3 regions of the Streptomyces qianjiangensis genome follow, and region 3 is predicted to be linked to each of the others. Evidence: riboswitches for the same ligand, from Rfam matches in the RefSeq annotation. Region 3 holds a riboswitch; each other region holds the start of a gene.

Region 1 (10,087 bases), 1.5 Mb from region 3:
CGGCGACCGCCCACGCCCCGGACGAGGACTGGCCCGAGATGGACATGGAGCCGGAGCGCGAGGACTGGATCTAGCTCGGATCAGGACAGCGCCGTGAGACCCGGAGCGAACGTGATCAGCAACGGGAGGAGCGGGACCAGCGTGGCCACCGTCGTCGTGAGCGCCCGCTGGCTGCGCAGCAGCCGCGGTGGGGGCTTCAGGAGGCGGTCGACGCGCTCGCCCAACAGGCGGTGGCTGGAGGCGCAGGACAGGACGCCGCGGTGCTGGTTCAGCTCGATCAGGGCCAGGGCCGTGGTGAGGTGGCCGCAGCGGCGGGACGCCGTGTCGTCGGCGGCCAGTTCGACCAGGCGGTGGGTCTGGTCGCAGAAGTGGGCGAAGAGCGGGACGCGCGGGAAGCCGGTGGCCAGCGCGGTGGAGAGGTGCAGCAGCCAGTCGTGATGGGCGCGGGCATGACCGCGCTCATGGGTCAGGACGGCGTCCAGCTGATGGTCGGTGAGCCGTTGCAGGGCCCCGGTGGTGACGACCAGTTGGGGCGGGTGCCCGGGCATCCACCAGGCGTCCGGGTACTCGTCCTCGAGCACCAGCATGGGCCCGCGCGCGGGCGGCAGCCCCGCGGGCAGGTCGGGGGCGCGTTCGCGCAGGTGTGCCCGGGCCAGTCCGCGCCGCCTGCGGGCGTCGGCGAGTTCACGGGCGAGCATCGCCGTCGTCCACGCGGCGCCGCAGGCCAGCAGCACGGTGAGCGCGACGGCCCAGACCGGGGCGACCGAGAGGTCGTACGCGGCGGTGACGGCGGGCGGCGCGGGTGCGAAGACCCGGTCGCGCACGGTGTGGAAGACGGCCGTGGTCCCCAGCATCAGCGCGGCCAGGCAGCACAGCAGCACGGTGGCGACCAGGCACTGCCACACCCACAGCCCGACCACCGGTTCCCGCTCGGGCCACACGGCCCGGGTCAGTGCGCGCGGCGCCGGTACGGCCGCCATCAGGGCGACGACACTCAGCAGGAGCAGACAGACGGTCATGCCAGGGGCTCCGGTTTCTGGTCGGAGACAGGGGCAGGTGGCGGGTGGCCGGGGTGGTGCGGCGGCTCGTACGGCGGAGGGCGCGGCCGTACGTCGGTGATGCGGCGGGTGGCGCGACAGGCACACGATCGCCGTACCGCTGTCGTACGCCGGGTTGTGCTGTGCCCCGACAGTATGACGGTGACGGCCCCCCGGAGTCAGGAGTCGACAGCTATCCGCCACCCCGGATTCCCCCGCCACCGCACCCGGGCTTCCGCCGGCCGCCGCGCCGCCGCCTCCGGACTTCCACCTGCCCCCGTGCCACCGTCCCTTGCTCCCGCAACGCCCCTCGCACAGCGCTCAGAACCTCCACCTCGTCCGCCCCCATGGTCCGCGCCTCCGCAACGAACCTCCTGGTCAGCGAGGCGAGTTCGAGCCGGGGCCGCTCCCCGGGGCGGCGGCGTCAGCGCGTCGCCGGCCAGTACCCCGGGGGAACTTGTGTCAACTGCTCGCTACAACGCGCCCGCCGACCTCGCCCAGGCCCACCCGGAGGCCGCCCGCGCCCGGTGCCCATGCCGACAGTGTCACCACGTCGCCGTCCTCCAGGAATGTGCGCTTTCCGTCCGGCAGTTCGAGGGGGTCCCGGCCGTTCCAGGTCAGCTCCAGGAGTGAGCCGCGCTCGCGCTCCACCGGACCGCTCACGGTTCCCGAGCCGTACAGGTCACCGGTTCGCAGCGAGGCCCCGTTCACCGTCATGTGCGCCAACTGCTGCGCGGCGGTCCAGTACATGGTGGAGAACGGCGGCTCGGACACCACGTGACCGTTGATCGCGACGGAGATCCGCAGGTCGTAGCCGCCGGGCTCCACCGCTTCGGCACAGTCGTCCAGATACGGCAGCAGCGGGTATGTCCGCTCGGGCGGCGCCACCCGTGCCTCGTCCAGCGCCTCCAGCGGGGTGATCCACGCCGACACCGACGTGGCGAAGGACTTGCCGAGGAACGGTCCGAGGGGGACGTACTCCCAGGCCTGGATGTCCCGTGCCGACCAGTCGTTCAGCAGGCACAGTCCGAAGACGTGCTCCCGGAAGTCGCCCAGTGCCACCGGCCTGCCCCTCTCCGACGGCACGCCCACCACGAAGCCGACCTCGGCCTCGATGTCCAGCCGGACGGACGGACCGAAGACGGGCGCCGGGTCGTTCGGCGACTTGCGCTGACCGGAGGGCCGTACGACATCCGTCCCCGACACCACGACCGTGCCGGAGCGGCCGTGGTAGCCGATCGGCAGGTGCTTCCAGTTGGGGGTCAGCGATTCCTCGGCGTCGGGGCGGAAGATCTGCCCCACGTTCCGGGCGTGGTTCTCGGAGGCGTAGAAGTCGACGTAGTCGGCGACCTGGAAGGGCAGATGCAGAGTCACCGACGACAGGGGGTGGAACAGCGGTTCGATCGTCTCGCGGTGCGAGGGCACCGTGACCCATGCCGTCAGCGCGCGCCGGACGTCCGACCACGCCGTGCGGCCGGCGGCCAGCAGCGGGTTGAGGGTCGGCTGCGCGAGCAGGGAGGCGTACGGGGAACCGAGGGCGTGCGCCGCCGCGCCGGCGTCGAGTACGTGGTCGCCGAGCCGGACTCCGACGGTCCGCTCCTGGCTGCCGGCGGGCGAGAACACGCCATACGGAAGGTTGTGCGGACCGAAGGGGTCGCCCTCGGGGACGTCGAAGGGGGGCATGGGGGTCTGCCTCGCTCTCATCCGTGCCATGCATGGCCATACGTTCCATGTGGTCGCGCCACACGTTACGGGGGCGTACCCGTCTTCGGCAGTGTCTAAAGAGTTCGCAATGTCCGAATAGGCCTTGTCGGAGGGGCCAATTCCGGCTTAGCGTCCTTTGGGGACACGGACGGGGTCGATCCGGTCCGTAGGGGGACACGTGGGGGGACCCGTGGCCAGGAATGCCGTCAGCGTGCCTTTCGAGGCGGACCGTAGTGTGCCGGGCCTGATCGTCAAGTTCGGCGACTACCCGCTGCACCACGGTGGCGTCGGCGCGATCCGCAGCCTGGGCCGTCTGGGTGTCCCCATGTACGCGATCACCGAGGACCGTTACACCCCTGCGGCCTCCTCCCGGTATCTCAAACGCGCGTTCGTGTGGCCGACGAGCGGTGCCGAGGAGCCGGAGCACCTCGTGGAGGGGCTGCTCCGCATCGGCGCCCGCATCGGCCGCCCCAGCGTGCTCATCCCCACCGACGAAGAGGCCGCCGTCCTGATCGCCGAGCACCAGGACGCGCTCAAGGACACTTTCCTCTTTCCGCCCGTCGACCCCGGCCTGCCGCGCCGCCTGGCCAGCAAGCAGGGGCTGCACGAACTGTGCGTGGAACACGGCATCCCCAGCCCGACGGCGTCCTTCCCGCAGTCGTACGACGAGATCGCGGACTTCGCCGAGAAGGCCCGCTTCCCGGTGGTGGCCAAGAACCGGGAGGCCTTCGTACGGCGCAAACGGCCCGCCGTGAACGGCACCACGCGGATCGCCACCCGCGAGGGCCTGCTCACGCTCGCCCGCGACTGGGGCGAACACCCCGGAGTGATTCTTCAGGAGTACCTGCCGAGGGAGGAGGCCGAGGACTGGATCGTGCACGCCTGCTTCGACGCCGACTCGGCCCCGCTCGCCATGTTCACCGGCGTCAAGGTGCGCTCATGGCCGCCGCACGCGGGCATGACGGCGAACGCCTATGTCGTCGACAACCCGGAACTCGCGGACCTTGCCACGCGTTTCATCAAGCAGATCGGCTTCAGCGGCATCATCGACCTCGACCTGCGCTTCGACCGCCGCGACGGACAGTACAAACTCCTCGACTTCAACCCGCGCATGGGCGCCCAGTTCCGTCTCTTCGAGAACGAGTCGGGAGTCGACGTCGTACGCGCCATGCATCTGCATCTGACCGGGCGCACCGTCCCGGAGGGGGAACAGCGCGCCGGCCACCGGTACATCGTGGAGAACATCGACCTGCCCGCCCTCCTCGCCTACCGCCGCAGCGGCTATACGACGCCGCACGCGCCGGCGCGGGCGAGCGGGACGGAGCTGGCCTGGCTCGCGGGTGACGACCCGCTGCCCTTCTTCACGATGCTCGCCCGCTTCGTGCGACCGGGCGCGAAGCATCTGTATCAGCTGTGGCGTACCAACCGCCGTGGCAGTACGACCGGTTCGGGCAGCTAGACGTTCCTCGTCCCGACTGTGCGAACCGGACCACGAAGTGACGAAAAGACGTCCTGGGGAGGGACTTCGTGATTCAACCGGTAGCAGTCCTCGGTGCCGGACCGTTCGGCCTGTCCACCGCCGCCCATCTGCGGGCGCGCGGCATCCCCGTGCGCGCCTTCGGCGATCCCATGGTGAGCTGGCGTGACCACATGCCCGCCGGAATGTTCCTCAAGTCGACCCCGGTAGCCTCCAGCATCGACTGCCCCCAGCGGGGCCACACTCTTGCCGACTACTGCGACGCGGCGGGCATCCGCCGGCTGGTGACCGACGAGGACATCATCCCGGTCGAGACCTTCATCTCCTACGGCGAGTGGTTCCAGCGCACTCTCCTGCCCGAACTGGAGCGGGTGCGGGTGCTCTCCGTGGACCGTGGGACGGGCGGTGGCTTCCAACTCGAGCTGGACTCGGGGGAGTCGTTCGCGGCCCGCGCGGTCGTGGTCGCGACCGGACTGTCCGGCCTGGCCCACTTCCCGGCGGAGCTGGCGAAGGCGGCGGCGGACGGACCCGCCCCCACGGGCCCGGTGTCCCACAGCTCGCAGCATCACGACCTCAGCCCCTTCAAGGGCAAGGAGCTGATCGTCATCGGCGCGGGCCAGTCCGCGCTGGAGACGGCCGCCCTGGCGGCGGAGGCGGGCGCACAGGTGCGGGTGGTCGCCTGCGGCCACGGCACGGTCGCCTTCGGCGCCCCGCCCTGGAAGCAGCCGAAGCTGCGCCCGGAGTCCCCCTTCGGCCGGGCCTGGTCCCTGTGGGCCCTCAGCTACTACCCCCACCCCTACCGCTATCTCCCGGCGCAGGCCCGCCACTATCTGGTCCGCCGGGTCCTCGGCCCGCTCGGCGCGTGGTGGCTGCGTGACCGCTTCGAGGGCAAGGTGCAGGTCGAGGAGGTCGAGCGGGTGGTCGGCGCGGACGTCTCCGACGGCAGCCCGGTCCTCACGGTCCGCACCCATGCCGGCGCCACCCGCGGGCTCACCGCCGACCATGTCATCGCGGCCACCGGCTACCGCGTGGACATCGCGGCCATGGACTTCCTCGGCCATGAGCTCCGCAGTCGGCTCGCGGTCAGCCGCGGCACCCCCAAGCTCGGTGCCGGCTTTGTCTCCTCTGTCCCCGGCCTCTACTTCACCGGCCTGCCGGCCGCCGGGTCCTACGGCCCGGTGATGCGCTTCGTCTGCGGCACCGAGTTCGCCTCCCCACGGCTGGCGAAGCACCTGGCGGCGGCCCACGGCTGAGCGCGGCGGCGGACGGCAGCGGCGGACGGCAGGGACGGCCGGCTACCCCTCCCCGGCCGTCCGCTGCCACGCCAGGAACTCCTCGATCAGCTCTGGGGGGTTGGCCGCCTCGGTGGCCTCGATCTCCCATTCGGGGCAGTCCATGTCGAAGACGACGACGGGCAGCGGACGGCCGAAGAGCCGCTCGATGTCCCCGCTTTCGTGCAGATGGCGGGCCAGATCGATACAGGCGTCGGCGAAGTGCAGGCCGAGCAGATCGCGCTTGGCCTCGATGTCGCCCGCTTCGTCGTCGTCCCGGTCCCCCTCGTCGTCGTCCCGGTCACCGTCGAACCACAGGCCGAGTTCCTTGACCTCCTCGACGTACAGCGGTGCGCCGACCGGGTCCTCGGGGACGTTGCCGAGCATCTCGAATCCGTCCAGGAGCCAGCACGCGTAGTGCCAGCGGGCCTCACCGGGGTCCCCGTGGCGCTTCTCCAGCTCGCACTGGGTCTCGGTGTTGTAGCCGATGGCCACATAGGGGTGGCGCTCGTCGTAGTCGATGCGCCAGATACGGAAGGAGAGGGCGTAGATCTCGGGCCTCGACTCCTCGGGAAAGCGCGCGAGAACGGCGGGCGCCGCCTCGCGCAGATACCTCCGGAAGACGTCCCGCCGGTCCGTCACCACATCCGCCCCCGTTTCCTCGGCTCCCTCGGCGCGGTGACAGCAACCTAACGCGCACCACTGACGACGGGCGGTGGCAGCATCTCCGCGCGGACCCCGTGGGGTTGAGAACAACGGCTGGGACAGGGATGAGTCGCGGCGGCATGTTGTCCGTATTCTCTGATCATGGCCGCTCCCCCCGCTTATTCACTCGTCGCCACCGATCTGGACGGGACGCTGCTCCGCGGCGACGACACCCTCTCCGACCGCTCCCGCGCGGCGCTCGCGCGGACGGTGGGGGCCGGTGCGCAGCACCTCGTGGTGACGGGGCGCCCGGCGCCGAGAGTACGGCCGCTGCTCGATGAACTCGGCAGCAGGGGGCTCGCGGTGTGCGGACAGGGCGCGCAGTTGTACGACGCCGGCGCGGACCGTCTGCTGTGGTCGGTCACCCTGGACCCGGAGTTGGCCGAGACCGCGCTCGGCAAGATCGAGGCCGAGGTGGGTCAGGTGTACGCGGCCGTCGACCAGGACGGGGTGGACGGGCTCACGCTCATCGAGCCGGGGTATCTGATGCCGCACCCCACCCTGCCCGCCGTACGGGTCCAGCGGCGCGACGATCTGTGGTGCGAACCCATCAGCAAGGTCCTGCTCCGCCATCACGCGCTGTCCGACGACGAGTTGGCGGCGACTGCCCGTGATGTCGTGGGTTCGCTGGCGACGGTCACCATGTCCGGGCCGGGGACCGTCGAACTCCAGCCGTGCGGCATCACGAAGGCGACCGGTCTGGCGCTGGCCGCCGAACACCTGGGGCTGAGCGCCCGGCGGGCCATCGCCTTCGGGGACATGCCCAACGACATCCCGATGTTCGACTGGGCCGCCCGCGGTGTGGCGATGGCCAACGCCCATCCCGAACTCAAGGCGGTGGCCGACGAGATCACCTTGTCGAACGAGGACGACGGCATCGCCGTCGTCCTCGAAAGACTCTTCGCGTAGCTCTCCCGTTTCGGGGGGGCCGCCGGTACTCCCCGAAACGTCCGTCAGTACGCGCCGAAGACGTTGTCCATCGAGCCGTACCGCGCGGCCGCGTAGTTGCAGGCGGCGGTGATGTTGGCGACCGGGTCGTAGATGTCGAACGACGTCCCGACCACGTGGTACGCGTTGAACGTCGGGTCGATGACCTGGAGCAGGCCCTTGGACGGGATGCCCTTGGCCGCGTTGGAGTCCCACAGGTTGATGGCCCGCGGGTTGCCCGACGACTCACGCATGATGTTGCGGTAGATGCCGTTGTACGAGCCCGGAATGTGCCGTTCCTTCATGATGGCGAGGGACTCACGGATCCAGCCGTCGAGGTTGTTCGGGTAGCCGGCCAGGGTCGTCTCGGCCGTGGCGGCCGCGGCGGGCGTGGCGGCGGGGGCGGCCGAGGCCGTGGTCGCGCCGATGAGCGGGAGGGCGAGCACCGCGGCGCCGGTGCCGACGACGGCGAGCTTGCGGACGAGGCGGTTGGTGCGGCGGGGCTGAGCGGCAGCGAACATGGGGGACTTCCTCTCCGTCGCCTGCGAGGTGAGCTGTCGGGTTCGGGCGGGGAGGTGCCCGGCCGTGCCGCCCTGAGGCTGCGCGACTTCACCCCGAGCCGTTCCGTGCGACGTGTGTCGTCCGGTCCGGCGGTCTACCTGGGTCCCCCGCTCCTGCCTACGCGAATGAGTTCGTCGATGGGTTACGTCGGGCGGCGGCAGGATTCGGCGTTCCGCCTGACTGGCCCGGAAGCTATGCGAGAGCACATGTCGGGAACAAGTACCTGATTCACAGAACGCACCGATTGACCTTGGTGTGAGGCGTATGGGGCACTTGATCCTTTGCGGTTGCACAGCCTCAACTGGCCGGTGGGAAAAGGGCAAACGGGTGTTTGGGTGGATGTGAGCCGACATGAGGTGGCGTGACCCAACTCACGGAATAACATTCACGGCAAATCAGACATGCAGGTCACAGGGGGTTCACGGGGCTCCGCCGGACGCGCTTCTCCCACGTCCGGTGGAAGACCACCTCGCCGCCCTCCGCGCAGATCACCTCGTCGGAGACGAGGAAGTGTTCCGCGTCACAGGTGATGTCCGACCGGGTCCTGACCGTCGTGTCCCAGGCCGACTCCGGACGGTGCAGCCGGATCGACCACTCCGAGTGGGTGCGGGCCGACAGGGGGTCCTTCTCGGTGATCGTGTACGTCTCCCGCGCGTCCTCGGTGCACTCCAGTCCGTCGGGGTACTGCCGCGTGCCGCCGTGGCGCGGGTCGACCTCCAGACGCCACTCGCCCTTCGCCAGGTCCCGCACCACCAGCCGCTCGGGGCGCGGTTCGTCGAGCGTGGGCGGGAAACTGCTGCCCAGCGGCTCCGCCTGCTCCGGCTCCTCGAAGGTGATCGTCGGGTCCGGCGTCCGTTCGCGCACCGGCAGTTCGAGCGAACTGCCCGCCGGGTCCAGGGTGAAGCCCGCCGCCGAGTCCGGCTCGGGCCAGAGCCAGGGCCAGTACACGGAGGAGACGGCGAGGCGGATGCGATGGCCGGGCGGGAAGACATGGCCGATGCCGCTCAGCTCGAAGGTCACGTCCTGCGTGGTGCCCGGCGTCCAGGGCACCGACCGGTCGTCGCCGTGGCGCGCGGACAGGTTGAGCGCGCCCCGGGCGACCAGCGTCGAGGCGCCGTCCGGGGCGACGTCGCAGATCCGTGCGACGACCTGGCCGCGCGGCACCCGGGAGGTCAGCCGCAGCCGCACCCCGGGCCGCCCCAGCACCCAGGTCTCCTCCGTCACCGCGAACTCGAAGCAGACCGAACGGGCGTCCTCCTCCCGCTGGTCGGGCGGCAGGTCGGCGTCGTTCCCGATCGGGACGAGGCGGCCGGCGTCGATGCCGGTGTGCATCGGGGACCGCACGAGAACGGGGGCGCCCCGGAGCCGGTGCGTGATGCTCGTCACGTGGGGTGAGGGCCACTGCGGCTCGCCGACCCAGCGGCCGGAAAGGGTGTCGTAGGTCGTGGCCGGCGGACGGGAGTCGAGGACGTACGCGCGCAGGAGCGGCCGGTCCAGGGGGTCCGCCGGGGCGGAGGCGCCGTCGGACGGGCTGCCGTCCTTGAGCCAGCGGTCCCACCAGCGCAGGGTCTCCTGGAGGAAGCCGATCGCCGGGCCGGGCGGCCGGTCGCGGTCGGGGTACTCGTGCGGCCAGGGGCCGACGATGCCGCGGACGCGGTCGCGCGGGAGGTGTTCGACCAGACGGAGCACCGTGTCGTGGTACGGGTCGTGCCAGCCGCCCACCGCCAGTACGGCGGCCCTGATCGCGCCGTAGTCCTCACGGACCGAGGCCCGGTGCCAGTAGTCGTCGCGGGTCGGGTGCGCGAGCCAGGTGTGGGCGAGGGGGCCGACGGCCTCGAGGCGCTCCAGCCACATGTCCCGCCAGGCCTCACCGGCGTACCGGGGGTCGGGCGGCCGGCACGCGAAGGCGAGCAGCGCGGCCGACCGGGCGTGCGTGCCGGCCGCGAGAACGGAACCTCCCAGGCGGTGCACGTCGTTGTCGTAGTGGTCGTCCGTGGAGCACACCGTGACGACCGCCTTGAGCGGCTCGGGCGCGAGGGCTGCGACACGGAGGGAGTCGAAGCCGCCCCCGGACACGCCGAACAGGCCCACGCCGCCGTCGCACCAGGGCTGCGCGGCCAGCCAGTTCACCACCTCGGCCCCGTCGGCCGCCGTCGTCCCCGAGTAGCCGTCCGCCGGCCGGCCCTCGCTGTTCCCGTGCCCGCGGACGTCGACCCGGACGGAGGCGTAGCCATGGCCCGAGTACCAGGGGTGGCGCTGGGCGTCGCGGGGCGCGGTGCAGTCGGTCAGGCGGTACGGGAGGTACTCCAGGAGCGCCGGAACGGGTTCGTCCGTCAGGGGCCGCCATACGCGCGCGTACAGCCGTGTCCCGTCGGGCAGGGGGACGCGGATGTCGTCGTGCGTGG
Region 2 (10,087 bases), 1.2 Mb from region 3:
GGCAGGCAGCGCGTCGAGTCGCTCAACTACTCACCGCTGACCCGGGACATCCGCTCCGCGGCCGAGCTGCTCGCCCGGCACATCGAGGAGATCTGCGAGCGCACGGGGAGCCCGCAGGTGGACATCGTGGGGCACAGCCTGGGCGGACTGATCGCGCGGTACTACGTACAGCGGCTCGCCGGCGACCTCCGGGTCCGCACGCTGGTGACGCTCGGCACCCCGCACTTGGGCACCCGGGTCCTCCCGCTGGCGAACGCGCACCCGATCGTGCGCCAGCTGCGCCCCGGTTCGGAGGTATTAGAGGAGCTGGCCGGGCCGGCGCCCGGTTGCCGTACACGCTTCTTCTGCTTCTGGAGCGACCTCGACGCCCTGATGGACGAGCCGGAGACCGCCTGTATCGACCATCCCGACCTCGTGGTGCAGAACATTCAAGTGATGGGAATCGGGCATCTCGCCCTTCCCGTGCATCCGGCCGTCGCGGCCGGGATACGGCAGGCACTCGACTCCGAACACCCGGAAGTGGAGGTCGCCAGGCCGGCCGGCGGGCTGACCGTGGCGTGAGAACAGGGCCGTAACAGGGTCATACCGGGCGAGTCCGGGCGGCGCGACAGCCGTCCGGACTCGCCGACTTAGCGGGACCGGCAGACGACCGGACGTCGAACAATCTTCGAACACAAAGCCAAACCCGCGGCCATCGTCCCCCGAAACACGGCCGAATGCCCGTTTCCTTCGGGCGCGAAACCTTCCGAAGATTGTCGCGCCCGCATACCGCCGGGTACAGTCGCCGCACTGCTCTGGCAGCCCCTGTTGTCGAGGCGAAAGAGAAGTTGGTGAACGACCGTCACCCGTCGGGGATCACGACCTCCCCGGCTCCGGCTTCCGATGCCGCCTCGGCGCCCTACGCGTCGTACGGCGGGCAGGAAGCCCAGTACGGCGACTTCACCTCGTACGCCGGATACGGCACGGACGGCTATGCCACCGGTGCCCACTCCACCACCTCGGTCTTCGAGACCGACCCGCTCTTCGGCAACCTCCCGGGCGGGGGTCACGCCACGGGCGCGTACGACACCACGCAGTGGCAGACCAGCGGCCACCAGACGCTGAACTACGACCCGTACGCGGCCCAGCACCACGCCGCCTACGACAGCGGCGCCTACGACAACACCGCCTGGACGATCCCCCAGCAGGCCACGGGGAACGACATCAGCGGCTGGGGGTCCCCCCTCTGGGAGAGGGACGCGAACGCCTGGCTCCAGCCCGAGCAGCACACCGGCGCCGCCCCGACCCAGCAGTGGGACTGGGGCACGCAGGCCTTCGAGACCGGTACGTACGACGCCACGCAGTGGAACTCCGACGGCAGCGTCGTGGCCGCCCAGCACGAGCGGCAGGCCGAACCCTTCGACCAGCAGGCGACCACCACCTTCGACCAGCTCTCGTACGAGAATCACGACGACTACGAGAACTACGAGGACGACGCCTTCGAGGAGGCCGTCCCGGACGAGGACGACCCGACGGCCACGGGCGAATTGCCCGCAGTAACGCCACTGCTGGACGATCAGGAAGAGTTCACCCCGCTCCCGTCCACCCGTGCGGGATCACGGGGCGGGGCGCGTTCCCGCCGCCGCCCGCCCAAGCGCTCCGCGCTGCTGACCGTGGCCGTGCCTTCGGCCTGCGTGATGGGAGTCGCCGGGATCGCCGCCGCCTCCGTCGGCAACCTGAACCTGATCGGCGGCGGCAAGGACAACAGCGCCTCCGCGCCGGAGACGAAGTCGGTGAAACCGTCCGCCGCCAACAACCAGCTGGACACCCAGCTGGAGAACCTCTCCGCCGGCGCCGACGACTTCGCCGACCGGGCCAGCCGGACCCAGGAGCGCATCGACCTCAAGGCACAGCAGCTGGCCCAGCAGAAGCAGGCGGCGGCCGAGGCTGCCCGCAAGGAGCGGCTGCGCCCGAAGTACGCGCTACCGGTTCTGCAGAGAGGGCTCAGCGCCTATTTCGGCCAGGCGGGCGTGAACTGGATGTCCGTGCACACGGGCATCGACTTCCCCGTCTCGTACGGCACGACGGTGATGGCCGCGACCGACGGCACGGCCCGCACCCAGTGGAACAGCGCCTACGGCAACATGATGATCGTGACGGCCAAGGACGGCACGGAGACCTGGTACTGCCACCTCTCCAGCTACCGGGTCGCCTCCGGTACGAGCGTCAAGGCCGGACAGCCGATCGCGTACTCGGGCAACTCGGGCAACTCGACCGGCCCGCACCTGCACTTCGAGGTCCGGCCGGCGGGCGGTTCGGCCATAGACCCGCTGCCGTGGCTTCGCAGCCATGACCTGGACCCGACGTAGATCCCCACTCCTCTCCACGCGTGACCGAGCCCCCGCCGGATCTTCCGATCGGCGGGGGCTCGTCGCGTGTGCCTACAGCTTCTCCACCGGCGCGTACCGCAGCACCAGCCGCTTCGGCTTCGCGTCACCGAAGTCGATCGTCGCCTGGGCGTTGTCCCCCGCGCCCGTCACCGCGAGGACCGTGCCGAGTCCGAACTGGTCGTGGGTGACCCGGTCCCCGACGGCCAGGGACACCACCGGCTTCGACGAGACCCGCTTCGTGGCGAACCCGGACGCGCCCGACGCCGACGAGCGCGAGCGGGACGAGGACAGCGAGGCCGCCACACCGGAAGCGGGTCCGGAGGAGACCGGCGCCGCCGCTCCCGTCCGCTTCCACTGCACATGGGCGGGCGGGATCTCCTCCAGGAAACGGGAGGGCGGGTTGTACGACGGCTGTCCCCAGGCGCTGCGCAGCGAGGACCGCGTGAGATACAGCCGCTCCCGCGCGCGGGTGATGCCGACGTACGCCAGGCGCCGCTCCTCCTCCAGCTCCTTGGTCTGGCCGAGGGCGCGCATGTGCGGGAAGACGCCGTCCTCCATGCCGGTGAGGAAGACGACCGGGAACTCCAGGCCCTTGGCGGTGTGCAGGGTCATCAGGGTGATGACCCCCGAGCCCTCCTCGTCCTCGTCGGGGATCTGGTCCGAGTCGGCGACCAGCGCCACCTGCTCCAGGAAGTCGGCCAGGGTACTCTGCTCGCCCTCCGCGCGTTCCTGTTCGAACTCCAGGGCCACGGCCGCGAGTTCCTGGAGGTTCTCGATGCGGGTCTCGTCCTGCGGGTCGGTGGAGGTCTGCAGTTCGGCGAGATAGCCGGTGCGTTCGAGGATCGCCTCGAGGACCGTGGCCGGTCCCGCGCCGGACTCGACGATCGTGCGGAGGTCCTCCATCAGCACGTTGAACCGCTTGACGGCGTTCGTCGAGCGCGCCGCCATGCCGTACGCCTCGTCGACCCGGCGCAGCGCCTGCGGGAAGCTGATCTTCTCGCGCTGGGCGAGGGCGTCGATCATCGCCTCGGCACGCTCGCCGATACCGCGCTTGGGGACGTTGAGGATCCGGCGCAGCGGCACGGAGTCCTCCGGGTTGGCCAGGACGCGCAGGTAGGCCAGGACGTCCCGGACCTCCTTACGCTCGTAGAAGCGGACGCCGCCGACGACCTTGTAGGGCAGGCCGACGCGGATGAAGACCTCTTCGAAGACACGGGACTGCGCGTTGGTGCGGTAGAAGACGGCGACGTCGCCCGCCTTCGCCTCGCCCGCGTCCGTGAGGCGGTCTATCTCGTCGGCGACGAACTGCGCCTCGTCGTGCTCGGTGTCGGCGACATAGCCGGTGATGTGCGCGCCCGCGCCCGCGTTGGTCCACAGGTTCTTGGGGCGGCGGGACTCGTTGCGCTCGATGACCGCGTTGGCGGCGGAGAGGATCGTCTGGGTGGAGCGGTAGTTCTGCTCCAGGAGGATCGTCGTCGCGTCCGGGTAGTCCTCCTCGAACTGGAGGATGTTGCGGATCGTCGCGCCGCGGAAGGCGTAGATGGACTGGTCGGCGTCACCCACGACGCACAGCTCGGCGGGCTGGAGGTCGTACTCGCCGGGCGGTACGTCCACCGGGTGCCCGGCGGTGCCGACGAGCTCGCGCACGAGGGCGTACTGGGCGTGGTTGGTGTCCTGGTACTCGTCGACGAGGACATGGCGGAAGCGGCGGCGGTAGTGCTCGGCGACGTCCGGGAAGGCGCGCAGCAGGTTGACCGTCGTCATGATCAGGTCGTCGAAGTCGAGGGCGTTCGCCTCGCGCAGCCGCGACTGGTACATCGCGTAGGCCTGGGCGAGGGTCTTCTCGAAGCCGTCGGCGGCCTGTGCGGCGAAGTCCTCCTCGTCGACCAGCTCGTTCTTCAGGTTCGAGATCTTGGCGCTGAAGGCCTTCGGCGGGAAGCGCTTGGGATCGAGCTCCAGGTCGCGGCAGACCAGGGCCATCAGACGCTTGCTGTCGGCGGCGTCGTAGATCGAGAACGACGACGTGAAGCCGAGCTTCTTGCTCTCGCGGCGCAGGATGCGCACACACGCGCTGTGGAAGGTCATCACCCACATCGCCTTCGCGCGCGGGCCGACGAGGTGCTCGACGCGCTCCTTCATCTCGCCCGCGGCCTTGTTGGTGAAGGTGATCGCGAGGATCTGGCCCGGGTGCACGCTCCGCTCGGCCAGCAGGTGGGCGATGCGGTGCGTGAGCACACGGGTCTTGCCGGATCCGGCGCCGGCCACGATGAGCAGCGGGGAACCGGCGTGGACGACGGCCGCGCGCTGGTTCTCGTTCAGCCCCTCCAGCAGCGCCGCGGCGTCGATCACCGGGCGCGGGGCGCCGTCGCGGTAGTAGTTGTCCCGGTCCGGCGGCACGTCGAACTTCCCACCGAACAGATCGTCCGGAACCGACTCCGGAGCGTGATCGTCCTCGGGCGGCGGCGGAGGCTCCTCCTCGCGCCCGTGAGGGGTCTGGAGGTCCGCCAGGAAGCTGTCGTCAAAGAGGCTGCTCATCGCTCTCCGAGTCTAGGGCGCCCCACCGACAAACGACCGCCGCCCCGGAAACGGGACCGGCCCCGCGCGCGGGGGATCTCGCGGGGATCTTCCCGATGCATGAGCCGGACAACTGTCTCACGCTCCGCAGGCATGCTGTCACACGGGCGGAATTCTGCATCAGGTCACGAAAATGTATCGGGCATATCGCCCATCAACCTTCACACGGGCCACACCAGTTGGCTACCGTCTCGGGCGGGCCGTACGACCCCCACCGGCGAACGTCGCCGGGCCGCGCGGCCTCCGCCGAGTCCGGTGTGCCCGCCACGGCACCTGGAGCCGGGGACCCAACCGACCTTGGGGTGAATCGGCCGAACCTCCCCCCGGAGAAGCGGCCGTAGGGCAACCCTTCCGAACCACCCGCCCGAACCCGACAGCTAACTCGGTAGGCGGAACATGGAAGGAGTCGCCTCCCTTGGCGTCGCACCGCAAGTCGCGCCCCGCGAGTTCCCTAGTAGCAGGCATACGCACCCCCGCCATCGCCACCGCCGCGCTCACCTCCGTGGCCCTGCTCTCCCAGACCGCCAACGCCACGCCCTCCCCCGGCGGCGACAAGCCGAGCATCGAGGAGGTCGAGAAGAAGGTCGACGACCTGTACCGCCAGGCGGAGTCGGCGACCGAGAAGTACAACGCGGCCAAGGAGAAGTCCGGCAAGCAGCGCAAGACCGTCGACACCCTGCTGGACGACGTGGCGCGGCGCACGGACAAGCTCAACAAGGCGCGTGAGGAACTGGGTACGTTCGCCGCCGCCCAGTACCGCACCGGGACCGCCGCGCCCGACACCGCCACCTTCCTGCTCTCGAACTCCCCGCAGGACTACTTCGACCAGACCCAGCTGATGGGCCGGATGACCTCGTGGCAGAAGGGCGCGGTCGACGACTACGTCACCCAGCAGTCGGCGACCATGAAGAAGCGGCAGGAGGCCGCCAAGAGCCTCCAGACGCTGACCGAGTCGCAGAACGAGCTGAAGACCGCCAAGGCCACCGTCCAGAAGAAGCTCTCCTCGGCTCGCGAGCTGCTGTCCACGCTGACGGCACAGGAGAAGGCCCGGCTCGCCGCGATCGAGAAGCAGAAGCAGGAGGAGGCCGCACGCCAGGCCGCGGCGCTCGCCAAGAAGCAGGCAGCCGAGGAGCTCGCGAAGAAGCAGGCGGCCGAGGAGGCGGCGAAGAAGGCCGCCGCCTCGAGCTCGTCGAGCTCGTCCAGTTCTTCGGGCTCCTCGGGCTCGTCCACCTCGACGGGGTCGACCGGCTCGTCCTCGGACTCCTCGTACGCCACCAAGGCCGCGAAGGCGATCGCCTTCGCCCGCGCCCAGATCGGCAAGCCGTACGTCTGGGGCGCCACCGGCCCCGACTCCTACGACTGCTCCGGCCTCACCTCGGCTGCCTGGCGGGCCGCGGGCGTCAGCCTTCCGCGTACCACCTGGGACCAGGTCAACGTGGGCACCACGGTCTCGCTCACCAACGCCGAGCCCGGCGACCTGATCTTCTTCTACGACGACATCAGCCACGTCGGCATCTACATCGGCAACGGCATGATGATCCACGCCCCGAAGCCCGGCGCCTACGTCCGCGAGGAGTCGATCTACTACGGCGGCGCGTCGATCATCCACAGCGTGGTACGGCCGGCGTGAGAGAGATCGGTGGGGCAGGGGCGCGAGCACCGCGGCCGTGGTGACGCGAGCGCCGCAGCCGTGGTGAACCGCGACCGCGCACGCACGCGCCCCTGTCCCCCACCCACGTGTCCCGCACCCGCGCGTTTTTCCCGGCACGCGCGCGCGTGCCCCGCTCGCAAGGCGCGCACGGCTCTTTAGCATCGGGCCCATGCCCGCCTCCTCACCCCTGCGCGCCTGGTGGAAGCGGCGCCCGCCGACGGCCGGGGCCGCCGTGATGGCGACCGGCATCGTGTCGGTCGGACTGCAACTGGCGGGGTACGAGGCCCTGTCCCTGATCGCCCTTGCGATGGCTTCGGTCGCCTGGCTGGCGCTGGCCGCGGACTTCGCCGTGGGGCTGCTGTGGCAGCGCAGACGCTGGGTGGCCGAGGCGCGGACACCGGGCGCGCTCACCGCCGTCGCCGCGACCGCGGTGCTGGGCACCCGTCTCTCCGCACTGGGCCGGCAGGGCCTGGCCGAAGCGCTGCTCGCCCTGTGCGCGGTGCTCTGGCCGGCGCTGCTCCTGCTCGTCGTACGGCACCTGCACCGGCGCATGCCGGGCACGGTGTTCCTGTGCTGCGTGGCCACGCAGGGGCTCGCCGTGCTCGGCGCCACGCTCGCCGCGGCCGAGGCGACGGCATGGCTCGCGCACGCGGCGCTCGTGCTGTTCTGGCTGGGGCTCGTGCTCTACGGGTTCGCCCTGGCCCGGTTCGACGTGCGGCAGGTGATCGAGGGGCCCGGGGACCAGTGGATCGCGGGCGGCGCGCTCGCGATCTCGGCGCTGGCCGCCGCGAAGCTGATCTCCGCCGACAGCGCGCGGCTGTACCTGTGGGACGACGACAACCTCGGCGTCCTGCGCGATACGGTCATCGCCCTGGTCGTCCTCGATCTGACCTGTTACGTCGTACTGCTGACCTCCGAGGTGGTGCGCCCTCGGCTGCGCTTCGACGTGCGCCGCTGGTCGACGGTGTTCCCGATGGGGATGACGGCGACGGCGGCGCTGTCGGTCGCGGCCGCCCTCGGCATCCCGTGGCTGGAAGGGCTCGGACGGGGGCTGGTGTGGATCTCCGTGGCCGTCTGGCTCGCGGTCGCCGCCGGTGCGGTCCGGTCGGCCGGCGCCGGGCTCAGGGCCGCGCGCTGAGCCCGGTCACGTCCACAGCACGGCGATGAAGATGTTCGTCATGGTCAGCAGGCCCACCAGCCCGAACAGGCGCTTGTCCGCCGTCTCCTCGTCCCGCTTCACATAGACGAGCCCGAGGATCACGATCAGCAGGGCCAGCTTCGCGCCGATCTTGACGACGTTGATGTCGTGGCCCTCGGCCTGGTGGAGGCCGACCAGGATCACGCCGGTGGCCAGCATGGTCAGCGCACCGTGCAGCATTGCGGGGACGAAGCGGGCGGTGCCCTTGCCCATCGCCTTCATCTGGGTGAGGAAGCCGCCGAGGAGCGCGGCGATGCCGATGATGTGCAGGCCGACGAAGAGATGGATGAGTATGTGCATGAGGCGGGAGCCTAATGCCCCCGCATATATGTGCCTCATAGCACCCCACCGCCCCCGTGCGCCACGGAACCACCGCTTCGGTCATCGCGCTGCGTGAAGACGACGGCTCCGAACCCCCATGACGGTCACATACGGTCACCGCTAAGCCCGATGCGGGCACTTCCATACATGACGTCACCGAGCCGACACGGTCAGGTTTAGCGTCCTCCACCAGGTGACCGGCTCCCCACCGCCGTCCGGACCAGGGGCGGCAGCCGGCCGCCTCCGCCGAGAAGGGTCCGGCGGTGGCCCGCTCCCCCCGTGCGGGCCGCCGCCGGACGCGTAGCCGGCCAGGTCGTACGGAAGGACGTGACGGTCGAGGTGGCAGTGCACCGAAGGCCCCGACAGCGCTCGCTGGGCGGCAGCACCGCCCGCACGGCCGTGACCATCGCCCTGGCGGGCGCGGCCACGGCAACGGGCTTCGAGGGGATCGGGCACGCCGAGCCGCAGCTGACACCGGCCCAGGTCAAGGCGAAGGTCGACAAGCTGTACCAGGAGGCGGAGGCCGCCACCGAGAAGTACAACGGCGCGAAGGAGAAGGCGGATTCGGCGCAGCGGCGGCTGAAGTCGCTGCGGGACGAGGCGGCCCGCAAGGAGCAGAAGCTCAACTCGGCGCGGGACGCGCTGGGTACCGTCGCGGCGGCGCAGTACCGCAGCGGTGGGCTCGATCCCACGGTGCAGCTGATGCTCTCCGGCAATCCCGACCGGTATCTGGAGGGCACGGCGCTGGCCGAGCGGGCGGGCGACCGGCAGTCCCAGACAGTGACCCGGGTGCGCAAGCAGCTCCGGGAGATCGAGCAGCTGCGCGGCGCCGCCCGTGTCGAGCTGGTGTCGCTCAGGTCACGGCAGGCCGAGCTGAAGCGGCAGAAGAAGACGGTCACCGGGAAGCTCGGCGAGGCGAGAGAGCTGCTGTCCCGGCTCACCCCGCAGGAGCGGGCGCGAGTCACGGACACGGCGGCTGCCACGGGCCACGCCTCGAGGTCGGCCTCGGACCCACGGGACGCCCTGACCGCCCTCGGCTCCGCCGCGGCCCCCGACTCCCGCGCCGCGGCGGCCGTCTCGTACGCCTACCAGAAGCTGGGCAGCCCTTACGTCTGGGGCGCGACCGGCCCCGACGCCTTCGACTGCTCGGGCCTCGCCCAGGCCGCCTACCGCTCCGCCGGCATCTCCCTCCCCCGCACCACCTACGCCCAGATCAACGCGGGCCGACGGGTCTCCCGCTCCGAACTCCGGCCCGGCGACCTGGTCTTCTTCTACTCCGGCATCAGCCACGTAGGCATCTACGTCGGCAACGGCCAGATGATCCACGCCCCGAACCCGTCGGCGCCCGTACGCCTGGCCCCGATCGACGAGATGCCGTTCGCGGGGGCGACGCGGGTGGTGTGAGGAGGCGTCAGAGAGAAGGCGTGACGTGTGGAACAACGGGGTCGGCCGCGGCGGGCATCAGCGCCTTTCACGGACCTCGCCGAGCCACAGTCGGCGTCCGAGATCGTCCAGTTCCTCCTTGCGTTCCTCGCACTCTGAAATGGCCTGTCGGAGAAGGGCCCAGTAGTCCGCTCCGTGCCCGGAGATCCTGATGTGAGCGAGTTCATGGGCGATGACGTAGTCGACCAGGTGAGCCGGGAATTTCCAGGTTCCAGTCGATGAACTGGGCGTGCACGGTCGAGCCGTGGTGGTGCTCCTCGTCGCCGGTGACCGGCGTTCCCTTGATCAGCCGACTGGTCACTTCGCCGTTGACCGTGACGAGCGAGGTGGTGGCCACGTTACGGGCTGTACGGCGCAGGTCGTCGATGGCGGCGTCCGTCCGCGTCCGTCATCCAGGAACCCCCGCCACCGGGCACCCGGTTGACGCGCCGGACGGCGGAGCGCAGGCGCTTCAACAGGAGCAGATCGCTGTACGCCCGTTCGTCCCCGGCGGGGTCCACCTTGCTGAGGTCGGTTCCATGGGCGTGCCGC
Region 3 (10,087 bases):
CAGGCGTGCGGGAACGACGCTCCACACGCCGACGTGCACGGCATGTGGAGCGTCCTGCGCTACGTACGGGACCCCGAAGAAGAGGCCCCACCGGTCTAGTCGGCAGACCCGACCGGCGGGTTGACAGACCGGACCGGCCGGTCAGAAGACCGGACCCGCCACCACCGACACGGTCTTCGCCAGCGACGTGCCCGAGCCGTCCCGGCGCGGGTCGATCTCCGGGAGCTCGACCGGGGTGCCGGTCTTCTGTGCCGCCCGCGCCGGGGACGCGCCCGCCCAGGCCACCGACAGGCAGTCCTCGCCCTTCAGGAACCGCTGGCAGCGCACACCGCCGGTGGCACGGCCCTTGCGCGGGTACTGGTCGAACGGGGTCAGCTTGGCGGTCGTCTGGACCGAGTCGTCCAGCGTGCCGCGCGAGCCCGCGACGGTGAAGACCACCGCGTCCACCGCCGGGTCGACCGCCGTGAAGGAGATCACCTTCACGCCCTCGGCGAGCTTGATGCCCGCCATACCGCCCGCCGGCCGGCCCTGGGGACGGACCTGGGACGCCTGGTAGCGCAGCAGTTGCGCGTCGTCCGTGATGAACACCAGGTCCTCCTCGCCGGTGCGCAGCTCCACCGCGCCGACGATCCGGTCGCCCTCCTTGAGCGTGATGACCTCCAACTCGTCCTTGTTGGACGGGTAGTCGGGCACCACACGCTTGACGACACCCTGTGCCGTGCCGAGCGCGAGGCCCGGGGACGACTCGTCGAGCGTGGTCAGGCAGACCACCGTCTCGTCGTCCTCCAGGGAGACGAACTCCGCGATGGGTGCCCCTCCGGAGAGGTTCGGCGCCGCCACCGTCTCAGGCAGTTGCGGGAGGTCGACCACGTTCAGCCGCAGCAGACGGCCCGCCGACGTCACCACGCCCACTTCGCCGCGCGCCGTGGCCGGCACCGCCGAGACGATCACGTCGTGCTTGGTGCGTCTGGCCTCGGCGTCCCGCGCGAAGGGCTCGCCGTTCGCGGTACGGGCCAGCAGACCCGTCGACGACAGGAGCACCCGGCACGGGTCGTCCGCCACCTGCAGCGGCACGGCCGCCGCCGGGGCGCCCGACGACTCCAGCAGGACCGTACGCCTCTCGGTGCCGAACTTCTTGGCCACCTGGGCCAGTTCGGCGGAGACCAGCTTGCGCAGCTCGGCGTCCGACTCCAGGATCCGGGTCAGCTCGGCGATCTCCGCGTTGAGCCGGTCCTTCTCCGCCTCCAGCTCGATGCGGTCGTACTTGGTGAGGCGGCGCAGCGGCGTGTCGAGGATGTACTGGGTCTGGATCTGCGACAGCGAGAAGCGCTCCATCAGGCGCTCCTTCGCCTGCGCGCTGTTCTCGCTGGAGCGGATCAGACGGATGACCTCGTCGATGTCGACGAGGGCGGTGAGCAGGCCCTCCACCAGGTGCAGCCGGTCGCGGCGCTTGCCGCGGCGGTACTCCGAGCGGCGGCGCACCACGTCGAAGCGGTGGTCGAGATAGACCTCGAGGAGCTCCTTGAGGCCCAGCGTGAGCGGCTGGCCGTCCACCAGGGCCACGTTGTTGATGCCGAAGGACTCTTCCATCGCCGTCAGCTTGTAGAGCTGCTCCAGGACCGCCTCCGGCACGAAGCCGTTCTTGATCTCGATGACCAGACGCAGGCCGTGCGCGCGGTCCGTGAGGTCCTTGACGTCCGCGATGCCCTGCAGCTTCTTCGCGTTGACCAGGTCCTTGATCTTGGTGATGACCTTCTCCGGGCCGACCGTGAAGGGCAGCTCGGTGACGACGAGGCCCATACGGCGCGCCGTCACGCTCTCCACCGCCACCGTGGCGCGGATCTTGAACGTGCCGCGGCCCGTCTCGTACGCGTCCCGGACCCCGGAGAGGCCGACGATCCGGCCGCCCGTGGGCAGGTCGGGTCCCGGGACGTACTTCATCAGCGTGTCCAGGTCCGCGTTCGGGTGGCGGATCAGATGCCGGGCGGCCGCGACGACCTCGGCGAGGTTGTGCGGCGGCATGTTCGTGGCCATGCCGACCGCGATGCCCGAAGCGCCGTTCACCAGCAGGTTCGGGAAGGCGGCGGGCAGGGCGACCGGTTCCTGCTCCTGGCCGTCGTAGTTGGGGGCGAAGTCGACCGTGTCCTCGTCGATCGACTCGGTCATCAGGCTCGTGGCCTCGGCCATCCGGCACTCGGTGTACCGCATGGCGGCCGGCGGGTCGTCGTTGCCCAGCGAGCCGAAGTTGCCGTGTCCGTCGACCAGCGGGACGCGCATGGAGAACGGCTGGGCCATGCGCACCAGGGCGTCGTAGATCGACGCGTCGCCGTGCGGGTGGAGCTTGCCCATCACGTCGCCGACGACACGCGCGCACTTCACATAGCCGCGGTCGGGGCGCAGGCCCATCTCGTTCATCTGGTAGACGATCCGGCGGTGCACCGGCTTGAGGCCGTCACGGGCGTCCGGCAGGGCACGCGAGTAGATGACCGAATACGCGTATTCGAGGTAGGAGCCCTGCATCTCGTCCACGACGTCGATGTCGAGGATCTTCTCCTCGTACGAGTCGTCGGGCGGCGGGGTCTTCGTGCTGCGGCGGGCCATCGCTGCCGGCTCCTCTTTTCTGGTCGCTCGCCTACGGGTCGCTCACGTCGGTGTCGACGCACCCCTTCGGCTCACTCTTTCTGAAGCGTGAACGGGTCTGATCGGACCATTGTGGACCGCGGTACTGACAAGCCGGGCCAGGACCCGGTGCCGGTGGCCCTTCCCGGTGGCGCGCGGCGCCGGAGGAGCCGCCCCGCGGCACGACTCCCGCAGGCTACGCGATCCGCTGTGGGCGTACGTCCGGCGGGAACTTCACCGAGGCTCCGGTCGCTTGCATACAGTGGCAGGACCGGCAGGAACGCCGCGGTTTCACGACCGCGTCCGCGATCGAAGGGACGTACATGCCCATGGGTCACACGACCAAGGCCGAGGCAGGCTCCGGGGGCCTGACAGCGACCGAGCACCGCCTGGCCAACGGTCTGCGCGTGGTGCTCTCCGAGGACCACCTGACCCCGGTCGCGGCGGTGTGCCTCTGGTACGACGTCGGCTCCCGCCACGAAGTCAAGGGCCGTACGGGCCTGGCTCACCTTTTCGAGCATCTGATGTTCCAGGGCTCCGCGCAGGTCAAGGGCAACGGCCACTTCGAACTCGTGCAGGGCGCCGGCGGCTCGCTCAACGGCACCACCAGCTTCGAGCGCACCAACTACTTCGAGACCATGCCCGCCCACCAGCTGGAGCTCGCCCTCTGGCTGGAGGCCGACCGCATGGGCTCGCTGCTGGCCGCCCTCGACGACGAGTCCATGGAAAACCAGCGGGACGTCGTCAAGAACGAGCGCCGGCAGCGCTACGACAACGTGCCGTACGGCACCGCCTTCGAGAAGCTGACCGCCCTCGCCTACCCGGAGGGCCACCCGTACCACCACACGCCGATCGGTTCGATGGCCGACCTGGACGCGGCCACGCTGGAGGACGCGCGCCGGTTCTTCCGGACGTACTACGCGCCGAACAACGCGGTGCTCTCCGTGGTCGGCGACATCGACCCGCAGCAGACCCTGGCCTGGATCGAGAAGTACTTCGGCTCGATCCCCTCGCACGACGGCAAGCCCGAGCCCCGCGACGGCTCGCTGCCGGAGGTCATCGGCGAGCAGCTGCGCGAGGTCGTCGTGGAGGAGGTCCCGGCCCGCGCGCTGATGGCCGCCTACCGGCTCCCGCAGGACGGCACGCGCGCGTCGGACGCCGCCGACCTGGCGCTCACCGTCCTGGGCGGCGGCGAGTCCTCCCGCCTGTACAACCGGCTCGTGCGCCGCGACCGTACGGCCGTGGCGGCCGGGTTCGGTCTGCTGCGGCTGGCCGGGGCGCCCTCGCTGGGCTGGCTGGACGTGAAGACCTCCGGTGACGTCGAGGTGCCGGTCATCGAGACCGCCATCGACGAGGAGCTCGCCCGCTTCGCTCAGGAGGGTCCCACCCCCGAGGAAATGGAGCGCGCCCAGGCCCAGTTGGAGCGCGAGTGGCTGGACCGGCTCGGCACGGTCGCGGGCCGCGCCGACGAGTTGTGCAGGTTCGCGGTCCTGTTCGGCGACCCGCAGCTCGCCCTGACCGCCGTCCAGCGCGTCCTGGAGGTGACGCCGCAGGAGGTCCAGGAGGTGGCCAAGGCCCGCCTGCGCCCGGACAACCGCGCGGTGCTCGTCTACGAGCCGCTCTCCGCCGAGTCCGCGGAGCACACCCAGGACGAGGACTTCCCCGAGGACCCGGAGTCGGAAGCCACCGTGGAAGCGTCCACCGCCGACCAGAACGAGGACGAGGAGGCGGCCAAGTGACCGAGCTCGCCGCGATGGAGTTCCACCCCCAGCCCCGTGCGGGCGAGGCGAAGCCGTGGGCCTTCCCGGCCCCCGAGCGTGGCGCGCTGGAGAACGGCCTGACCGTTCTGCGCTGCCAGCGCCCCGGCCAGCAGGTCGTCGCCGTCGAGGTGCTGCTGGACGCGCCGCTGGACGCCGAGCCGGCCGGTTTCGACGGCGTCGCCACGATCATGGCGCGCGCCTTCTCCGAAGGCACCGACAAGCACTCCGCCGAGGAGTTCGCCGCCGAGCTGGAGCGCTGCGGCGCGACCCTGGACGCGCACGCCGACCACCCGGGCGTCCGGCTGAGCCTGGAGGTCCCCGTCTCCCGCCTCGGCAAGGCGCTGGGCCTGCTCGCCGACGCCCTCAGGGCACCCGCGTTCGACGAGAGCGAGGTGGAGCGGCTGGTGCGCAACCGCCTCGACGAGATCCCGCACGAGCTGGCGAACCCCTCCCGCCGTGCCGCCAAGGAGCTCTCGAAGGAGCTGTTCCCGGCGACCGCGCGCATGTCGCGCCCGCGCCAGGGCACCGAGGAGACGGTCGAGAAGATCGACGCGGCGGCCGTCCGCGGCTTCTACGACCGGCACGTGCGGCCCGCCACGGCCACCGCCGTGGTCGTCGGCGACCTCACCGGCATCGACCTGGACGCGCTGCTCGGCGAGACCCTGGGCGCCTGGAGCGGCTCCTCGGCGCAGCCGCGGCCCGTGCCGCCGGTGACCGCCGACGACACCGGCCGGGTCGTCATCGTGGATCGACCCGGAGCCGTCCAGACGCAGCTGCTCATCGGCCGGGTCGGCGCGGACCGGCACGACCGCGTGTGGGCCGCCCAGGTGCTCGGCACGTACTGCCTCGGCGGCACCCTCACCTCCCGTCTGGACCGCGTCCTGCGCGAGGAGAAGGGCTACACCTACGGTGTGCGCTCGTTCGGGCAGGTCCTCAGGTCCGCCCCGGACGGCACGGGTGCCTCGATGCTCGCCATCAGTGGCTCGGTGGACACCCCGAACACCGGTCCCGCGCTGCAGGACCTGTGGGCGGTGCTGCGCAAGCTCGCCGAGGAGGGCCTCACCGACGCCGAGCGCGACGTCGCCGTGCAGAACCTCGTGGGGGTCGCGCCGCTGAAGTACGAGACCGCGGCAGCCGTGGCGAGCACGCTGGCCGACCAGGTCGAGCAGTATCTGCCGGACGACTACCAGGCGACGCTGTACCGGCAGCTCGCCGCCACCGGCACCGTGGAGGCCACCGCCGCGGCGGTCAACGCCTTCCCGGTGGACCGTCTGGTGACGGTCCTGGTGGGCGACGCCGCCCAGATCAAGGAGCCGGTCGAGGCTCTCGGCATCGGCGAAGTCACCGTCGTCTCCGCCGAGTAGGGGCACGCGCGCGTGGGTCCTGCGCGTGGGGTCCTGACGGCCGACGGGCCGTCAGGACCCCACGGACCTTTCCCCAAGATGTCCGAATTGGGGTGGAGGTTGCCTGTCTGCCCTGTGGGATGCGCTACAAAAACAGTGATCGGTTTGGGGATCGAAAGACCGCCCGCATAGCGTCGTCCAGGCTGTTCGTCGGGCAGTGCGCCGCACCCGCGGCACCGGACAGTCATCGCCGAGTCCCCGTACGGCGCGAGCCAGGGGAGCCGGGGACCCACGCAGTCCCTGGGGTGAATCGGACACCCGCGCGTGCCGCGAGGGGGTCCGTAGGAGACCTTCCTGCTCCGAACCCGTCAGCTAACCCGGTAGGCGAGAGGGAAGGAAAGGACCAGCCACTACATGGCGTTCACGCGCGCCACCGGGAAGCACCGCCGTCCCGGCCGGATGCATCGCACCACCGCCCGCGCGGCGGGCGTCGCGGCCCTCACCACCACCGGTGCCATCGGCACCCTCGCGGCCTCCCCGGCCCTCGCCGCCGAGCCCGCCCCCGCGGACACCGGTCTCACGCCGGTCATCACCATGGGCGACTCGGTCGCCGAGCAGATCGACGCCCAGGCCGCGGCCCAGGAGCAGGCCGCCGAGCAGAAGGCGGCCGAGGAGGCCGCGCGCAAGAAGGCCGTCGCGCTGGCGGAGAAGGAGCGCGAGGCCAAGGCGCGCGCCGCCCGCGAGGCCGAGCGCAAGCGGCTCAACGCCTTCGTGACACCGATCGCGAACTCGTATGTCTCCACCGGCTACAAGACCGGCGGATCCCTGTGGTCCTCCGGCTCCCACACCGGCATCGACTTCCACGCTTCCAGCGGCACCAGCGTGCACGCGGTGGGCTCCGGCACGGTCGTGTCGACCGGCTGGGGCGGATCGTACGGCAACCAGATCGTGATCCGGATGGCGGACGGCATGTACACCCAGTACGGCCATCTGTCGTCCATCGGCGTCTCCGTGGGCCAGAAGGTCCTGCCCGGCCAGCAGATAGGCCTCTCCGGCGCGACCGGCAACGTCACCGGGCCGCACCTCCACTTCGAGGCCCGGACGACCCCGGAGTACGGCTCGGACGTCGACCCCCTCGCCTACCTCCGCAAGCACGGCGTGAACGTCTGACGGCACGGCGCACCGCTTCCCGAAGCCCCGGCTCCCCGAGCCGGGGCTTTCGCCGTTTCGGCCGCCTGGCTGTCCAAAAAATATCCATGGATTCCGGCACGCCATCGGAAATTCCCGTTGATTGCAATAGAGTCACGGAACACACGTCAAGCGGCGACGTTTCACGGGGATTAAAGCGGAGGTCGGTCATGCGTATTCCGGCGAGCTCGGTATGCACGGCGATCAGGGACGACATCGTCGCCGGTGTCTACGAGCGCGGCGGCCGGCTCACCGAGGAACTCCTCGCGCGCCGCTACGGCGTCTCGCGCGTCCCCGTCCGCGAGGCACTGCGCACCCTGGAGGCCGAGGGCTTCGTGGTGACCCGGCGGCACGCGGGCGCGTGCGTCGCCGAACCGACCGAGCAGGAGGCCGCCGATCTGCTGGAGATGCGCATGCTGCTGGAGCCGCTCGGCGCCTCCCGGGCCGCGCAGCGGCGCACCGAGGCCCATCTCAAGGTGTTGCGCGGCCTGGTGAGGCTGGGCCAGGAGCGAGCCAGGCGGGGCAACAGCGAGGATCTGCGCTCCCTGGGCGGCTGGTTCCACGAGACGCTCGCGCAGGCCTGCGGCAGTCACGCGCTGACCTCGATGCTGACCCAGCTGCGGCACAAGATCGCCTGGATGTACACGGTGGAGGCGCCCGCCGACCCGGTGGAGTCCTGGACGGAGCACGGCGCCATCGTGGACGCGGTGGCGCGCGGCGACGGCGAGCGCGCGCGGGCGATCACGGCACTGCACACCGAGCGCGCGACATCCGCGCACCGATTGCGCTTTCCCGGCGGCGGGGACCGTTCGGACCGTGTGAGGACTTCGCAACATGCCGTAAACATGTCGGGCCTGCGGCATTAACACGAGCGCCGTATACAAAGAAGGGTATTCGGCGGAGGTGTATTTCCGCTGCCCTGATTTCTGTGCGTGCTGCCCTGATTTCCGTGCGTCCGGAATTTCCGTGCGAATACGGCGAAGCCGCGCCGCCCGAAAGGGCAGACGCGGCTCCGGCGTTCGGCGCGGTGGCTCAGACGGTCTCGGGCAGTTCCTCGAGGCCCTCGGCGACGAGCTTCGCGAGACGGTCGAGGGCGGCGTCCGCGCCCTCGGCGTCGGAAGCGAGAACGATCTCCTCGCCGCCCTGGGCGCCCAGCCCGAGGACGGCCAGCATGGAGGCCGCGTTGACGGGGTTGCCGTCGGCCTTGGCGATCGTCACGGGGATGCCGGAGGCCGTGGCGGCCCGGACGAAGATGGAGGCGGGGCGGGCATGGAGGCCCTCGGCCCAGCCGACGTTGACGCGGCGCTCAGCCATGTGATGCTGCCCTTCACTGTTTCAGGGTTGTCTAGACCAGTTTCCCATATCGTGAAGCATGCCCGGAGCGGGCCTGTGCTCCGCTCCGGAGATGACGTCGGACCTCGGCCTCGATCCGACTTCCGTCCTCCACAGACTGCCTCGCGCCGTTGTCCGACGCGAGCCGTACTCTGGGGCCCATGCAGACCTCGGCGGGCCGGCAGGACCGGCACGAGTACCCCACTCACTGGGAGGCGGACGTAGTGCTGCGCGACGGGGGTACCGCGCGCATCAGGCCCATCACCGTTGATGACGCCGACCGCCTGGTCAGTTTCTACGAGCAGGTCTCGGACGAGTCGAAGTACTACCGCTTCTTCGCGCCGTACCCACGACTGTCCGCCAAGGACGTCCACCGCTTCACGCACCACGACTTTGTGGACAGGGTGGGACTCGCGGCCACCATCGGCGGCGAGTTCATCGCAACCGTACGCTATGACCGCATTGGTGCCGGCGGCATGCCCGCCTCCGCCCCCGCCGACGAGGCCGAGGTCGCCTTCCTCGTGCAGGACGCGCACCAGGGGCGCGGAGTCGCCTCCGCCCTCCTCGAACACATCGCGGCCGTCGCGCGCGAGCGCGGCATCCGCCGGTTCGCCGCCGAGGTGCTGCCCGCCAACTCCAAGATGATCAAGGTGTTCACGGACGCCGGCTACACCCAGAAACGCAGCTTCGAGGACGGCGTCGTACGCCTGGAATTCGACCTCGAACCCACGAACCGCTCGCTCGCCGTGCAGCGCGCGCGGGAGCAGCGCGCGGAGGCGCGGTCCGTACGGCGGCTCCTCGCGCCCGGCTCCGTCGCGGTCGTCGGCGTCGGACGCACGCCGGGCGGGGTGGGCCGCGGCGTCCTCGGCAACATCCGGGACGCCGGGTTCACCGGCCGCCTGCACGCCGTGAACAAGGCCTTCCCGGACGAGTTGAAGGAGATCGACGGCGTGCCCGCCCACCGCTCGGTGCGGGACATCGACGGCCCCGTCGACCTCGCGGTCGTCGCCGTACCGGCCGAGCGCGTGCCCGAGGTGGTCGCCGAGTGCGGGGAACACGGCGTGCAGGGGCTCGTCGTACTCTCCGCCGGATACGCGGAGAGCGGACCCGAGGGCCGTGAGCGGCAGCGTGAACTCGTCCGGCACGCGCGCGCGTACGGCATGCGCATCATCGGGCCCAACGCCTTCGGGATCATCAACACCTCCGAGGAGGTGCGGCTCAACGCGTCCCTGGCACCGGAGCTGCCCCGCCCCGGCCGGATCGGGCTCTTCGCCCAGTCCGGGGCGATCGGCATCGCGCTGCTGTCCCGGCTGCACCGGCGCGGCGGCGGGGTCACCGGGGTCACGGGCGTGTCCACCTTCGTCGCGTCCGGCAACCGCGCCGACGTCTCCGGCAACGACGTCATCCAGTACTGGTACGACGACCCCGACACCGACGTCGTCCTCATGTACCTGGAATCCATCGGCAACCCGCGCAAGTTCACCCGCCTCGCCCGGCGGACGGCCGCCGCCAAGCCGCTGGTCGTGGTGCAGGGGGCCGGGTCCGCTCCACAGGGCCATGCGGTCCGGGCCACGCAGTTGTCGCACGAGACCGTCTCCGCGCTGCTGCGGCAGGCCGGGGTGATCCGGGTCGGCACGATCACCGAACTGGTCGACGCGGGGCTGCTGCTCGCCCGGCAGCCCCTGCCCGGCGGGCCGCGGGTGGCGATCCTGGGGAACTCCGAGTCCCTGGGACAGCTGACGTACGACGCGTGCCTCTCCGAGGGGCTGCGGCCGCAGCGACCCCTGGACCTGACGACGGGCGCCACCGCGGAGGACTTCCGGCGGGCCCTGTCCCAGGCGCTGG

The links. Region 3 has a riboswitch for cyclic di-AMP ahead of N8I87_RS30225 (M23 family metallopeptidase). Riboswitches for the same ligand answer to the same signal wherever they lie in the genome.
Positions count from the first base shown of each region.
Region 1: it holds a riboswitch for cyclic di-AMP, as region 3 does, so the genes downstream of both, N8I87_RS23465 (transglycosylase SLT domain-containing protein) here and N8I87_RS30225 (M23 family metallopeptidase) in region 3, are expected to answer to the same signal.
Region 2: it holds a riboswitch for cyclic di-AMP, as region 3 does, so the genes downstream of both, N8I87_RS24530 (C40 family peptidase) here and N8I87_RS30225 (M23 family metallopeptidase) in region 3, are expected to answer to the same signal.

Region 1 is NZ_CP106798.1:5,069,080-5,079,166, forward strand. It holds gene recQ (DNA helicase RecQ) at 1-74, shown strand, start outside; gene N8I87_RS23435 (M56 family metallopeptidase) at 81-1,019, opposite strand; gene fahA (fumarylacetoacetase) at 1,500-2,720, opposite strand; gene N8I87_RS23445 (carboxylate--amine ligase) at 2,953-4,200, shown strand; gene N8I87_RS23450 (FAD-dependent oxidoreductase) at 4,269-5,471, shown strand; gene N8I87_RS23455 (hypothetical protein) at 5,514-6,134, opposite strand; gene N8I87_RS23460 (HAD family hydrolase) at 6,297-7,103, shown strand; gene N8I87_RS23465 (transglycosylase SLT domain-containing protein) at 7,148-7,642, opposite strand; cyclic di-AMP (ydaO/yuaA leader) riboswitch at 7,648-7,829, opposite strand; gene N8I87_RS23470 (CocE/NonD family hydrolase) at 8,091-10,087, opposite strand, start outside.
Region 2 is NZ_CP106798.1:5,285,929-5,296,015, reverse strand. It holds gene N8I87_RS24545 (esterase/lipase family protein) at 1-561, shown strand, start outside; gene N8I87_RS24540 (M23 family metallopeptidase) at 831-2,348, shown strand; gene pcrA (DNA helicase PcrA) at 2,421-4,904, opposite strand; cyclic di-AMP (ydaO/yuaA leader) riboswitch at 5,178-5,350, shown strand; gene N8I87_RS24530 (C40 family peptidase) at 5,359-6,573, shown strand; gene N8I87_RS24525 (tellurite resistance/C4-dicarboxylate transporter family protein) at 6,764-7,732, shown strand; gene N8I87_RS24520 (hypothetical protein) at 7,739-8,092, opposite strand; gene N8I87_RS24515 (C40 family peptidase) at 8,453-9,517, shown strand; gene N8I87_RS24510 (hypothetical protein) at 9,575-9,709, opposite strand; gene N8I87_RS24505 (hypothetical protein) at 9,720-9,893, opposite strand; gene N8I87_RS24500 (hypothetical protein) at 9,895-10,087, opposite strand, start outside.
Region 3 is NZ_CP106798.1:6,534,725-6,544,811, forward strand. It holds gene N8I87_RS30205 (CobW family GTP-binding protein) at 1-99, shown strand, start outside; gene N8I87_RS30210 (DNA gyrase/topoisomerase IV subunit A) at 142-2,601, opposite strand; gene N8I87_RS30215 (M16 family metallopeptidase) at 2,943-4,358, shown strand; gene N8I87_RS30220 (M16 family metallopeptidase) at 4,355-5,743, shown strand; cyclic di-AMP (ydaO/yuaA leader) riboswitch at 5,961-6,124, shown strand; gene N8I87_RS30225 (M23 family metallopeptidase) at 6,137-6,892, shown strand; gene N8I87_RS30230 (GntR family transcriptional regulator) at 7,081-7,776, shown strand; gene N8I87_RS30235 (HPr family phosphocarrier protein) at 7,943-8,224, opposite strand; gene N8I87_RS30240 (bifunctional acetate--CoA ligase family protein/GNAT family N-acetyltransferase) at 8,404-10,087, shown strand, end outside.